2 linked regions of the Saccharicrinis fermentans DSM 9555 = JCM 21142 genome follow. Each later gene encodes a partner of the first gene's protein in a complex. Links are inferred from orthologs where the notes say so. Each region holds a gene or a part of one and is shown in the gene's direction. Other genes may lie near its edges.

Region 1 (3,205 bases):
AGTTGATGTGCATACAGGACGTGAAGTATTTGAGGAATAATATTTTGCCGAAAATCTATCTGTACATATTTCGTTTTTCCGTGTACCCCAGCCTTCTGCGCAGAAAAAACAATGGTATCAGTGGCTCCATCTAAAATATGATGACCGTTCGGCACCTTACCTTGCCTGTCAATGAGTATCCGGAGTGGATTATTACCGGGCCATTGACGTGTAGTCAGTGATGGGTTATCTTTTACAGCAGTATTTGTTCCCACCAGTATGGCCTGCTCCTCACTCCTCCATTTGTGTACCAATTTTTTGGCTATTTCATTGGTGATCCATGTGGGCTGGCCATAATGCTCTACTGTTCGATCAATATCAATAAAGCCATCGAGCGTTTGAGCCCATTTTAGAATAACATAAGGCCTTTTTTTTTCATGAAAAGTAAAAAAACGTTTGTTCAGCTCCCGACTTTCCTTCTCCAACACACCAACGATAACTTCCACACCAGCTTGGCGCAACATCTCAATACCTTTTCCAGCCACCTCTGAGAAAGTATCCGTACAACCCACTACCACTTTGGGTATACCACTCTCTTTGATAAGCAAAGAACAGGGTGGTGTTTTACCGTAATGCGCACAAGGTTCCAGGTTGACATACAAGGTAGATTTCTTTAACAGTTCCTTATCCTTTACAGAATGAATGGCATTTACTTCGGCATGCGCTTGCCCGGCTTTATGGTGAAAACCCTCGCCTATTATCTTATGGTCATAAACAATCACCGAGCCCACCATCGGATTGGAGTAGGTATTTCCCAATCCATTTTGCGCCAATTGAAGGCAACGCTGCATATATATCATATTGGTATCCATCACAAGTACTTTACTTTGTTAGAAATAAAAGATCAATGCATAATCTTATACAAAAATGGTTAATTTTGCGCCACTACAAAAACATTAGCTGTAATTCATGGATTTTTCCAACATCAAACAGATATCTGCCCAATTTAAAAAAGAACTGGAAGGTATTTATCCTCCAGAGGAGATAAGAAATTTCATCTGGATCATATTTGAGCACCTACTTGGTTTCACAAAAACAGATATTATGATGAAGGAAACACAAACGCTCAATGCAGAGCAGCAAGATTTCTGCCGTCACGCACTGCATCAACTAACGCAATACGAACCCATACAGCATATCATAGGAAGCACTATTTTTTACGGCCTGACATTTAAGGTAAACCGCCATGTATTAATACCACGACCCGAAACAGAAGAACTGGTAGAGTGGATACTCCAAGACAATACCATTCCCGCACCCAGCATATTAGACATTGGTACTGGTTCAGGATGTATTCCCGTGGTTCTAAAAAAGAATTTACCTAAGGCAGAAGTAAGTGCCTGGGACATATCGCCCGAGGCGCTAAGCATTGCCAGAGACAATGCAAGAATAAACGACCTTACAATAACTTATCAATTAAACGACGCGCTACAACCCACTGTGTTTCCCACACAAAAACTAGATATTATAGTCAGCAACCCCCCTTATATCCGAATACTGGAAAAAGAATGGATGCACCACAATGTATTACAATACGAACCTCACTTGGCTCTATTTGTAGCTGACAACGACCCCCTCATATTTTACCGTAAGATAGCTCAGTTGGCCTATCAGTTTTTAAAAAGCAATGGCTTCTTATATGTCGAAATCAATGAAGCATTGGGCAAGGAAACCTGTGCTTTGTTCCGTGAAATTGGCTTTACATCGATTGAATTGCGTAAGGATTTGTTTGGTAAAGACCGAATGGTAAAGGCTGGTTTTTAACTTCAAAGATGGTCTTTTACCATCTGCTGGACCTCTTCAAAAAAGGCAGCAAACTCAGCATTCAAAGCCTCATATTGTTCTAGCATAATCTTAGTAGCGCAGGCTGATTTTGCAGGTAATGAAGTATGATTAGACATAATAGACAAGGATGTTTCAACACCCCAAATATGCTTATAATTCTCTAGCCTTCGGCTCTTTACCAGAAAAGGAAGAAAACCTTTTACCCTGTTAGGAAAGGTGAAATAATGACGAATAAAATAAGCATGTACTTGGTTTACAAAAGTACTCAATGGCACCGAAGAATAATGCTCCCAGTTTTTTGCCAGATAGTGATCGTAAACCACATCTATTACCACTGAAGCATAACGTTGATAACAAGGCTTAAAACGCGCCGTACTTTTTTTAACAATCGCATGGTGGTCGGTAAAATCATCGATCATACGATGCAACCGAATCCCCTTTTGAATCTCAGGAGAAAAACGTTCCAACTGGTTCCCCTTCACATAATCGCCTATAAAATTACCAATCATCAAAGGCCCAGGATCACCCGATAAATAGATATGTGCCAAAAAATTCATGATGTAAAGTTAGAAATATCGCCCAGCAAAATACACTAGGATAAAAATTTACTCCCAAAATTATAATCTCTAACAAATAAATTTATTTACTTTAAACACTATAATTGAGAACCAACCAAAAAGCTACATAACCATAAGCTACTAAAAGTAGTATAAACATTTTACGGTTATGGTAGTTTTGCCAAATGTATGAACAATGAAGAATGTTATTATTTTAGGCGCCGCAGGACGCGATTTTCATAACTTTAATGTCTATTTTAAAAACAACCACAGTTATAAAGTAGTAGCCTTTACAGCTACACAAATTCCTGATATTGCAAACAGAACCTACCCCTTAGAACTAACAGGTAAACATTACCCCTATGGCATACCCATTAAGGAAGAAGCCGATTTACCATACCTGATAAAAAAATTCAACGTCAATGTATGTGTATTCTCCTACAGCGACATATCCTATCAACGCATAATGAGTCTGGCCTCAGTGGTACAGGCAGCCGGAGCAGACTTCAGGATGCTGGGACCAGACAACACCATGCTAAAAAGCCTCAAACCGGTCATTGCCGTTTGTGGCACACGATCCGGATGTGGCAAGAGCGAGACTACGCGTAAAGTGATTGACTTTTTAACCAGTCGTGGAAAAAAAGTGGTAGCAATCCACCACCCAATGCCCTATGGAGACCTGAGAAAACAGACCGTTCAACGTTTTTCAACACTCTCAGACCTACGAAAACACCAATGCTCCATTGAGGAGATGGAAGAATATGAGCCCCACATAATGAATGGTAATGTCATTTACGCAGGTGTTGATTACCATGATATCTTAA
Region 2 (3,314 bases), 3.8 Mb from region 1 along the record:
CTATCATTGTTGATTCCACAGTGACATGTCGTATGAAACGATCTGATGTGATTGATAATAAAAATATTGAGGCCGGTGATGTGATCGTTGCACTGTCTTCGTCGGGTAGGGCTTCCTACGAAAAAGAATACAATGGAGGAATGGGGAGTAATGGACTTACTTCTGCTCGTCATGATGTATTTGCCCATTATTTGGCAGACAAATACCCCGAAAGTTATGACCCCACTGTGCCTTCTGATTTGGTATATGCAGGGGGGTTAAAGCTAACCGATGCGGTAGATGGGGTTGATATGGATGCTGGTAAACTAGTGCTTTCTGCGACCAGAACTTATGCGCCGGTTATTAAAAGTATGTTGGATAAATATCGTTCTCAAATACATGGGATGGTACACTGTTCGGGAGGTGCGCAAACAAAAGTACTGCACTTTGTGGATCAGTTACATGTGATCAAGGATAACTTGTTTCCGGTTCCTCCTTTATTTAGAACCATACAAGAGCAGTCTGGTACGCCCTGGGATGAGATGTATAAGGTGTTTAATATGGGGCATCGCATGGAGTTGTATGTGCCGGAAGAAATTGCTGCTGATTTGATTCAGATAAGTAAGTCGTTTAATATTGATGCCCAGATTGTTGGACGATGTGAAGCAAGTGAAGTAAAAGAATTAACCATCCAAAGTGAGTACGGAACTTTTAAATATTAGAATGGATTGGCTTGTGATGAATGGCTAGGGGTAATTTAATTTAGAGGCAAGTAAATGTATTATATGATAATTTCAGGTTTTATATAAGTTCTAATGAAATCATGGTGAAAGAGTCTAATGTCTCTTAATTCTTATCTAAAAATCTAAATAAAAAAGAATGAGTAAAAGTAAATTGTTAGAAATGTTGGGTGGCGTAGTTATTCGTTTTCAGGAAGTATCTGAACAAATAACAGATCCAGAAGTGATTGCTGATACCAAACGATATATAAAGCTGAACAAGGAATATAAAGAGTTGGAACGCGTGGCCAGAGCCCACGACGAATATAAAACAACACTGGAAAATATTGCAGAGGCCAGAGAGATACTGAAAGTGGAGGATGATGCAGAGATGAAGGAGATGGCTAAGATGGAATTGGATGAGCTGGAGGCTAAACTTCCTGGAATGGAAGAAGAAATTAAGCTCTTGCTGATACCTGCCGACCCGGAGGATGGTAAAAACTGTGTGGTGGAACTGCGTGCAGGAACAGGAGGGGATGAGGCAAGTATTTTTGCAGGTGACCTTTTTCGTATGTATACAAAATTTTGCGAAAAACAAGGCTGGAAAGTGGATGTTACACACCAAAGTGAAGGAACATCAGGAGGCTTTAAGGAAGTTGTTTTTAATGTGAGTGGAGATGGTGTTTACGGCATCTTGAAATATGAATCGGGGGTGCATCGTGTACAACGAGTACCACAAACGGAGACGCAGGGAAGGGTGCATACTTCGGCTGCTTCTGTTGCGGTATTGCCTGAAGCAGAAGAGTTTGATATTGATTTACGGACAGAGGACATTCGTAAGGATACTTATTGTTCTTCAGGACCTGGTGGACAATCGGTGAATACTACTTATTCAGCCATTCGGTTGACACATATTCCTTCTGGTATAGTGGTGACTTGTCAGGATCAAAAATCTCAGCTAAAGAACTTGGATAAAGCGATGGTCGAGTTAAGAACCCGGCTGTATAACTTAGAATACCAAAAATACCTGGACGTCATCTCTTCAAAACGGAAGACCTTGGTTTCGACAGGTGACCGCTCTGCTAAAATTAGAACCTATAATTATCCACAGGGAAGGGTTACCGATCACCGTGTTAACTTTACAATGTATAATTTGCCTGCTGTTATGGATGGAGATATCCAAGGTATTATTGATAAGCTAATTGTTGAAGAGAATGCGGAGAGACTAAAAGCGAGTGAGTTATAAAAGTAATAACAGCATTTGTTGATATACTTTGATGACCTTGCATATATTAATATGTATATGCAAATTAGGCATTTTTAAATATATTTTATCATGACTTCTCAAGAACTATTCGAAAACATAAAAAAGAAAGGGAGTTTTTTATGTGTTGGTTTAGATACCGATATCAATAAGATTCCTCGTTTTCTGTTAGAAACAACGGATCCTTTGTTTGCATTTAACAAAGAAATTATAGATGCCACACATAAATATACTGTGGCCTATAAACCTAATTTGGCTTTTTATGAAAGTATGGGTGTTTCAGGATGGAACAGTTTGGAGAAAACTGTTAATTATATTCGTTATAATTATCCAGACATCTTTATTATTGCCGATGCTAAACGTGGTGATATTGGAAATACTTCTAATATGTACGCAAAAGCTTTCTTTGATACCATGGATTTTGACTCTGTAACGGTTGCTCCATATATGGGTGAGGATTCTGTGAAACCGTTTATGACATATGTGGATAAGTGGGTTATTCTTCTGGCATTGACTTCTAATAAAGGAGCGGCTGATTTTCAATATGTAACTGAGAATAATGAAAAACTATTCGAAAAAGTTATACGAAAGTCAAAGCAGTGGGGTACGGAAGACAACCTGATGTATGTGGTTGGTGCCACGAAGTCTGAAAAATTAAAGGAAATAAGAGATATTATTCCAGATCACTTTTTGTTGGTTCCGGGAGTGGGCGCTCAAGGGGGTAGTCTCAAAGAGGTGGCTCAAAATGGATTGAATAAGAAATGTGGTTTGTTGGTTAATTCTTCGCGTGGTATCATCTATGCCAGTGCTGAAAATGATTTTGCAGAAAAGGCCGGTCTTGCAGCCCGAGAAATACAACAAGAGATGAATAAGCTTTTAGTGGATAAAGGCTTGGTATAATATTGTAATTTATAAAATGTAAAAAGACAGTTTTGTGGAGAGAACTGTCTTTTTTTTGAGTTATGTTTAGAGGTGTAAATAAGCCGAAATTAATCCGTTATATCTTTGGATTAATGATGATGGGGCTGATGGTTGGTGTCTCGGAAAGGCTTGGAGAGAAGGAAATTATTTTTCCCGAAATAGCGGCGTTAATACTCGGATTGTGGATTATTGATAAGAAAGTTTGGGTTATAAGTAGACCTATGGTGGTGTTGCTGATGACAGTAAGCGCACTCTTTGGTGTTTTTCTTGTGCGTTATTCTCCTTTTCCTATGCTTGCAAATATTGCCATCTCCTTTGCCTTCACCTCCTTTTGTCTCTCTGTCAGTCGAACTACCTTGATTCCTATTATTTCTGCATCAATGTTACCCGTTTTGTTGAGTACGCATTCTTGGGTTTATCCACTGTCTGTT

What was found. The genes of interacting proteins can lie anywhere in the genome.
Region 2: the proteins of prmC (region 1) and prfA are in contact, whole or in part, in a crystal structure (PDB 2B3T), measured with the Escherichia coli proteins. The link is inferred for Saccharicrinis fermentans DSM 9555 = JCM 21142 from one-to-one orthologs.

What each region holds. Positions count from the first base shown.
Region 1 is NZ_KI912107.1:4,225,684-4,228,888, forward strand. The notes cover bases 1-2,875. They hold prmC (peptide chain release factor N(5)-glutamine methyltransferase), read left to right. Parts: upstream 1-948; coding sequence 949-1,803; downstream 1,804-2,875. Other genes in these bases: ribD (bifunctional diaminohydroxyphosphoribosylaminopyrimidine deaminase/5-amino-6-(5-phosphoribosylamino)uracil reductase RibD), read right to left, coding at 1-851; CYTFE_RS0117205 (acyl carrier protein phosphodiesterase), read right to left, coding at 1,806-2,381; CYTFE_RS0117210 (cyclic 2,3-diphosphoglycerate synthase), read left to right, coding at 2,578-2,875. In the rest of the region: more of CYTFE_RS0117210, read left to right, coding at 2,876-3,205. UniProt on the Escherichia coli protein: Methylates the class 1 translation termination release factors RF1/PrfA and RF2/PrfB on the glutamine residue of the universally conserved GGQ motif, i.e. on 'Gln-235' in RF1 and on 'Gln-252' in RF2.
Region 2 is NZ_KI912107.1:388,620-391,933, forward strand. Bases 75-2,901 are described here. They hold prfA (peptide chain release factor 1), read left to right. Parts: upstream 75-858; coding sequence 859-1,944; downstream 1,945-2,901. Other genes in these bases: CYTFE_RS0101770 (AIR synthase related protein), read left to right, coding at 75-701; pyrF (orotidine-5'-phosphate decarboxylase), read left to right, coding at 2,035-2,862. Also shown: more of CYTFE_RS0101770, read left to right, coding at 1-74; CYTFE_RS24510 (hypothetical protein), read left to right, coding at 2,925-3,314. UniProt on the Escherichia coli protein: Peptide chain release factor 1 directs the termination of translation in response to the peptide chain termination codons UAG and UAA.